2 regions of the Macrococcus bovicus genome follow, and region 1 is predicted to be linked to the other one. Evidence: predicted binding sites of a transcription regulator. Region 1 holds the regulator's gene; the other holds the start of a gene.
The links. Region 1 encodes NrdR, which represses ribonucleotide reductase genes. Its sites were predicted from a motif close to AACACNATATATNGTGTT; they were not measured.
Positions count from the first base shown of each region.

Region 2: the regulator NrdR is predicted to act here: its motif matches at 1,513-1,530, upstream of nrdI (class Ib ribonucleoside-diphosphate reductase assembly flavoprotein NrdI).

Region 1 is NZ_CP128470.1:1,394,832-1,398,910, reverse strand. Features, by position in the region: gene QSV55_RS07665 (glyceraldehyde-3-phosphate dehydrogenase) at 1-451, shown strand, start outside; gene QSV55_RS07660 (SGNH/GDSL hydrolase family protein) at 482-1,153, opposite strand; gene nrdR (transcriptional regulator NrdR) at 1,265-1,729, shown strand; gene QSV55_RS07650 (replication initiation and membrane attachment family protein) at 1,738-3,045, shown strand; gene dnaI (primosomal protein DnaI) at 3,042-3,959, shown strand.
Region 2 is NZ_CP128470.1:492,740-496,818, forward strand. Features, by position in the region: gene queF (preQ(1) synthase) at 1-387, opposite strand, end outside; gene QSV55_RS02990 (DMT family transporter) at 437-1,285, opposite strand; gene nrdI (class Ib ribonucleoside-diphosphate reductase assembly flavoprotein NrdI) at 1,592-1,978, shown strand; gene nrdE (class 1b ribonucleoside-diphosphate reductase subunit alpha) at 1,941-4,046, shown strand; gene nrdF (class 1b ribonucleoside-diphosphate reductase subunit beta) at 4,073-4,079, shown strand, end outside.

The sequences.
Region 1 (4,079 bases):
TCTGGATAACCCGCATAAAGACTTACGTCGTGCGCGTGCCTGTGCACAGAGCATCATCCCGACTTCAACCGGTGCAGCGAAAGCATTGGCTCTTGTCCTGCCGGAATTAAAAGGTAAATTACACGGCATGGCGCTACGTGTACCGACTACGAACGTATCATTGGTTGATTTGGTCGTCGACCTTAAACAAGAGGTAACAGTTGAGGAAGTGAACGCTGCATTTAAAGAGGCAGCTGAAGGACCGTTAAAAGGGATACTTGATATCACATTCGAACCATTAGTCAGTGTGGACTTCAACACAAACCCGATGTCATCTGTTGTGGATGGTTTATCCACAATCGTTATGGACGGCAAGAAAGTCAAGGTGCTGTCATGGTACGACAATGAGTGGGGCTACTCAACTCGTGTGGTTGAACTTGCCGGCTTAATGGGACAAAAATTAGCAAAATAATGAAAAAGCTGGCCTGGCGCCAGCTTTTTTTTATTGCAGTTCGATACGTTTAATCTGTTCAGTCAGAACGTCCGCCATTTTATCGTAGCCTTTGACATGAGGATGAAGACCGTCTATTGTCAGATCAGGGTCGAGCCTGTCATCTACCGTCATGACGTCATAATAGTTCAGGAACTGAATTTCTTCCTCAGCCGCCAGTTCAGTCAGCTGGCGGTTGATTTCTTTGATGGCGTCCTGTCGGATACCTTGCAGGTCCGTGTGCGGCCGGTTGATGGAAGTGACCGAAGTGATGACGATGTCAATATCCCGATTCTTACTCGCTTGAATCATCGCCCGGATATCGGTCACAACCTGCCGGATAATGCCGGCTGCTGCGTCGCTGTCAGCTGCTTCACTTAACGGTTTTGTATTATTGACGCCTACTGACAGTATGATGAGCTCCGGGTTGAGCTGCAGTGCGTCAGCTTCGAAGCGTCTTCTGCAGTACATGGAATAGTCATCGCTGACCCCGCGGTTGATCAGCCGCTTCCCTTCACTGTGCTTGAAATAACTGTCGATATCCCAGTAAGCGGTGATGGAATCTCCGATAAAGACAGCACCCACCGCATCTCCGTGATACAGTATCGCCTCATTTCTGCGGTTGAATTTCTCCCGCTCTTTGTTGACTGGATTGCCTTCTTCAAATTCTGCTAATTCAATCATCTTATTCGCCTCCATTTGTGGTCATTATACCCTGTCAGTGAAATCTATAACAGTTTTTATGAGGGCATGATTCATGTATAATGAAGTGATACTAACTAAAGGGGCGATCATATGAAATGTCTGAAATGCGGTTACAATCAGTCCAAAGTCATCGATTCACGTCATGCAGATGATCTGACTGCCATCAGAAGGAGAAGAGAGTGTGAACAGTGCGGCACCCGTTTTACGACGTTTGAACGGATCGAACTGTCACCGCTGATAGTCGTCAAGAAGGATGGCACCCGACAGGCGTTCAACCGGGACAAGATACTCCATGGTCTTGTACGTGCATGCGAAAAAAGACCGGTCGCGTATGATGACCTGGAAAAGATAGCAAATGATGTCGAATATCAGCTACGTGAAGGCAGCAAGACCGAGATATCTTCAGTGGATATCGGTGAACGCGTCATGGAACACCTGATGTCACTGGATCAGGTATCTTACGTCCGCTTTGCCTCGGTTTACAAGGAGTTCAAAGATATCGACCAGCTGCTGTCGACGATGCAGGGGATATTAAGCGAGAAGAATAAGAAGTAGGTGTACATATGCAATATTTTTCCGGGTTAAGGCCCGCTGACCGTTTTGTTGTCACGACCAACTATGTGGCGACTCATCTGACGGATGAGATTCTGAAACGGCTCTATATTCCACTGATCGGACTGGAAAGTATAGCGGTCTATCAGTATTTGAGTCAGTTTCTGGAAAAAGGGCAGGTCTCTGATGAGGTCACTCATTATATCGTCATGAATGAACTCAAGATGAATCTCAGTCATTTTGAGCAGCTTCGTTTCCGGCTGGAAGGCATCGGCCTGATGAAATCATTTATGAAGGTGACTGATGAAGCGCAGCATTTCGTCTACAAGCTGATCAGTCCGGTGATGCCGGATCAGTTTTTCAATGATCCCATGCTATCTGTCTATCTCTTTCAGACGGTCGGCAAGGAACGTTTCAATCAGCTGAAACGCCACTTCTGCACAGAACGCTTTGATGTGACGGGCTACAAGGAGATCAGCAAGAATTATATCGATATATACGGCACACCGAAAACTCCGCCGGCAGCTGTTTATGACGGAAATGATCATCTGATCAAGACACGGGCGTCACTGGGTATCCCGGTGCATCAGCAGACATTCGATTTCGAGATGCTTGAGATGCTGCTCGCACAGAATATGATCACGAAAGACCAGCTGACAAAAGAGGTCCGTGAACTCATCGCTCAGCTGGCACTGCTGTATGATATCGCGCCGACAGATATGAGACGGATCATCCTGAAATCACTGACGTCCAATCAGACGATTTCCCATGAGGATTTACGACGCAATGCACGGGACTTCTATCAGTTTGAGCACGCGGGCAATCTGCCGGCGCTGACACTGGCGGCTGAAGAGCCCGTGACGAACGAGAAGACCTGGTTCGAGATGCTCGATACAACGAGTCCTATCGAGATGCTGGCAAGTTTCAGCCAGTCAGAGCCGACCGTCAAGCAGAAGCGGATGATTGAAAGCATTCTGGAACGGGAGAAACTGCCATTCGGTGTGATGAATATTCTCTTGCAGTATGTCCTGCTGACAAGTGAGATGAAATTACCGCAGAGCTACATTGAGGAGATAGCCTCCAACTGGAAGAAGCTCAAACTGTCATCCAGTGAGGAAGCATACCATCATGCGATGAAAGTTGAACAGAACAGAAAAACAAGACAGACCAAACAGCGTGAGAAAGCATCATACGAAAAAACGCCGGACTGGCTGAGTCAACAAGAGACGCCGCAGCAGACTCAGACACCGGATCTGGAAGAAGAAAAACGTAAACTGGAAGAAGAACTGAAAAATTTCTGGAAGGAGGATGAAGCATGAAACCGTTCAGTGCATTCGTAAAAAATAATCCCGGCATTATGGCCCGGATTGAGCAGGTCAAAAAAGAGATTGTCCAGCATCCTGAAATCAAGCCGTTTCTGGAAGAACATGCCGTGACGGATGAAATGATTGATAAAGACCTGACCGTGCTGCAGGAATATAAAGATCAGTCGAAACTCTGTGACCGCTGTGCCAGCTACGGCCAGTGCATCAACTTTGTCAAAGGACATACGCCCCGTCTGTATATCGAGGATAACCGTATTAAAATCAGCTATACGCCTTGTCCGAATAAAAAAGTACATGACGAAGAGCAGCTGATGAAGCAATATGTGACGGCTATGCATGTCCCGTATGAAACATTGAACGCCAAGATCAATTCCATTGACCTGGAAGGACCAGAGCGGCTCAATATCGTCAAACGCGCCATGGAAATCTGTAACGATATCGCGGCCGGCAGACCGACGAAAGGGCTCTATATATATGGCAGCTTCGGTACAGGGAAGTCCTATATCCTAGGTGCCATAGCCAATCAGCTGAAGGAGCGGCACATCTATACGACCATCTTCTATGTGCCGGAATTTATCCGTGAACTGAAGAGCGGGTTCAACGACCAGACTTATACTGAGAAGCTGGACCGCGTCAAGAAAAGTCCTGTCCTCATGCTGGATGATATCGGTGCGGAAGATATGACGACCTGGGTGAGAGATGAAGTGCTGGGGCCGCTGCTCCATTACCGCATGATGAATCAGCTGCCGACTTTCTTCTCATCTAACTTCAACAAAGAAGAACTCAGATATCATTTCCAGAAGACCAAGGTAGGCGAAGAGAAGACGAAAGCGTACCGGATGATGGAACGCATTGATGCACTGACAGAAGCTTATCCGCTGAACGGAAAAAATTATCGCCGCTCTTGATAATTTCTGGGCGACGTGTATAATAGCATTATAGTCAAACAATTCAAACAATGATAAAAGGACATGAAACACGTCTATCATCATTTAGCGAGTCAGGGTAGGTGGAAGCCTGATTGATGG
Region 2 (4,079 bases), 900 kb from region 1:
TGAAATACCGCCGCGTGGTGTGAACTTGCCCCATACTTCAATATAATGCGGATCCATCAGTTCTATTAAATCATTCATGATGATATTCATGCAGTCTTCGTGGAAGTCGCCGTGGTTACGGAAGCTGAAAAGATACAGCTTCAGTGATTTAGATTCTACCATCTTGATATTTGGAATGTAGCTGATGTAGATAGTGGCAAAGTCGGGTTGACCGGTTATAGGGCATAAGCTCGTGAATTCCGGACAGTTGAACTTGACGAAATAGTCACGGCCCGGGTGTTTATTATCGAACGACTCTAATATAGAGGGATCGTATTCATATAGGTATTGGTTGTGCTGATTGCCAAGCAGTGTGATGTCCTGCAGTTCATCTTTTGAACGTGTCATGGTATGACCTCCTTCATTAATCGTACTGATACTACTATAAATCTGGTGTTTACTCAAGTTTTGCTTTTTTGAACATATATAAACTTGCGCTGAAGACAATGAAGTAACCAAGAAAACTGAATATATCCGGTACTTGATTGAACAAGGCGAAGCTGATGATAGCGCTGAAAAGCACCGTTGCATAGAAGAATATGGAGATATCTTTTGCAGGCGCGTACTGATAGGCGATGGTGATTCCGAACTGGCCGATTGTCGCGAAAACACCAGACAGAATCAGATAGAACGTCTGCGTCATGGTCATGGCATGAAAATCAGATAGGACGAAGGGCATCAGGACAACAGTTGAGAAGAAAGAAAAATAGAAGACAGTGGTATAGAACTTCTCTCGCGGCCCGAGGACCCGTAACGTTGTGTATGCAAAACCTGCAAACAGAGCGCCGGCAACACCGATAAGTGCATAGAACATATCGCTTGAGAAGCTCGGCTTAATAATGAAAAGTGAGCCGATAAAAGCGACAAGGATAGCTGTCATCTGATAAGGTTTAATCTTCTCTTTCAGGAAGAGGGCACATAGGAGGATGGTAAAGAAGGGACTCAGTTTATTCAGCATATCTGAATCACTCAGCACCATATGATCGATGGTTATATAATTCAGAACGACACCGATCAGACCGAACGTGCTTCTTGCTATCAGAAGGGGCTGATTCTGCATTCGTCCGAAGAGACGTTCCCGGTGCTTGATGACAAAGTAAAGCGGAATGATCATTCCGACGAGATTGCGGAACAGCGTTTTCTGCAGGACAGGGATATCACCTGACAGTTTGACAAATGCCCCCATCAGGCTGAAGCCGAGGGAGGCGATGAGTAGAGCGAAGATACCTTTTTGTATATGATTCATGATGACGACCTTCCAAATAAGATAATTCATTTTAACATAATCATCCTAATGGGCTGGAATCCTGTCATCAAAATGTAATAATTTTTCAAAGCTATGTGTAGCAACAGGTTAAGAATTTCGGCTAAAAGTCAAGGGTCTAAATTAAAAAAAATCTGGGTATAATCGATTGAAAGAGCGAACAAACGTGCTATAATATTTCATATATCTTGTGGTGCTTCTGAGGACAAAACACAATATATTGTGTTTTGTCCTCAGATATCCTACATATTCATTTTTAGAGCGTTTTTTACATAGGAAGTGATAAATGTGAAAATAGTCTACTATTCGCTCACCGGTAATGTGAGACGTTTCTTACAAAAATCAAATTTTACTGGCGAATCATTGCTGGATATCCAGACGATTGAGGAGCCTTTTATTGTAGTGACAGGAACAATTGGCTTCGGTGAAGTGCCTGATCCAGTTCGTCAGTTCCTGAACCGGAACAGTCGTTATCTTGTAGCAGTCGCCAGCAGTGGAAACCGCAACTGGGGTCAGAATTTCGCCCGGTCAGGTGATCTGATTGCGGCTGAATACCATGTTCCGCTACTCATGAAATTTGAGCTCCATGGCAACGCGCATGACGTACAATTATTCAACGAAAAGGTGGATGAAGTAAATGAAAGTCTTAGACGACAAACAGTACAATCATATTGAACTTAATAACCAGGTGACAAAGCGTCGTGCAGATGGCTTCTTTGATATCGAAAAAGATCAGGATGCCCTTGCTGTCTACTTAGAGGAAATCAATGACAAGACTATTCATTTTGATTCACCCCTTGAACGACTCCATTATCTAGTGGACAATCAGTTCTATTATAATCTGTTTGAGGATTATTCTGAGACTGACCTTGAAGAAATTATCGCTTATGCAGAACGTCTGCCGTTTAAGTTCGCGAGTTATATGTCTGCAAGTAAGTTCTTCAAGGATTATTCGCTGAAGACAAATGATAAAAAAGCCTACCTCGAAGATTATAAAGAACACGTTGTAATCGTCAGTCTCTACCTGGCGAAAGGCCATAAAGAGAAAGCGAAGGAACTCATCAATGCTATGTTCGAGCAACGTTACCAGCCGGCCACACCGACCTTCTTGAATGCAGGCCGTGCGCGCCGTGGTGAACTTGTATCATGTTTCCTGCTGGAGGTAGATGACTCTCTGAACTCTATCAACTATATCGATTCAACAGCGAAACAACTGTCTAAGATCGGCGGCGGTGTTGCCATCAATCTCTCAAAACTTCGTGCCCGTGGTGAAGCAATCAAAGGCATCAAAGGTGTCGCAAAAGGTGTGCTGCCGGTTGCCAAAGCATTAGAAGGCGGCTTCAGTTATGCCGATCAGCTGGGTCAGCGTCCGGGAGCAGGAGCGGTCTACCTCAATATCTTCCATTATGATGTGCTCGAGTTTTTAGATACTAAGAAAGTCAACGCCGATGAAGATTTACGTCTTTCTACTATCTCAACAGGGCTCATTGTCCCTTCTAAGTTCTTTGAGCTAGCAAAAGAAGGCAAGGACTTCTTTATGTTCGCGCCTCATACAGTAGAAGCGGAATACGGACAGACATTGGATGATATTAACTTGGATGAGATGTATGACAAATTAGTGGCAAACCCTAATATTATGAAGAAATCTAAAGATGCGCGTGAAATGCTCAACATGATTGCACAGACTCAGCTGCAGTCCGGTTACCCGTACTTAATGTTCAAAGACAATGCCAATAAAGTCCATGCCAACAGCAATATCGGGCAGATCAAGATGAGTAATCTGTGCACGGAGATTTTCCAGCTGCAGGAAACGTCTGTTATCAACGATTACGGCACTGATGATGAGATTAAACGTGATATTTCATGTAACTTAGGTTCACTGAACATCGTCAACGTCATGGAATCACGTAAAGTGCGTGAATCAGTGCATACAGGTATGGATGCACTGACAACTGTCAGTGATGAAGCTGACATCAAGAATGCGCCAGGTGTCGCAAAAGCGAACCGGGAATTACATTCTGTCGGACTCGGCGTGATGAATCTGCATGGTTATCTCGCTAAAAATAAGATTGCGTATGAATCAGAAGAAGCTAAAGACTTTGCCAATACATTCTTTATGATGATGAACTACTATTCCATCGAACGATCAATGGAAATTGCCAAAGAACGTCAGGAAGTCTACGCTGACTTTGAAAAATCAGATTATAAATCCGGGGTGTATTTCGAGAAATATATCAAGGAAAGCTTTGCACCTCAATCAGAGAAAGTACAGGCACTTTTTGAAGGCATTCATATTCCGACACAAGAAGACTGGCAAGCACTGAGTGCACAGGTAAAAGAGCACGGGCTCTTCCATGCATACCGCTTAGCGATTGCGCCGACACAAAGTATTTCATATGTCCAGAACGCCACAAGTTCGGTCATGCCGATTGTTGATCAGATTGAGCGTCGTACATATGGGAATGCTGAAACCTTCTATCCGATGCCGTTCTTATCACCAGAGACGATGTGGTTCTACAAATCAGCTTTCAGTACGGATCAGATGAAACTGATTGACTTAATCGCAACAATTCAGCAGCATATCGATCAAGGTATTTCTACTATCTTATTCGTCAATTCTGAGATTTCTACGCGTGAACTATCACGACTCTACGTTTATGCCCATCATAAAGGACTTAAATCACTTTACTATACACGTAACAAACTACTGAGCGTTGAAGAATGTACAAGTTGTGCAATCTAACTAATTAATGCAAGGATGGATTAAAGATGAAAG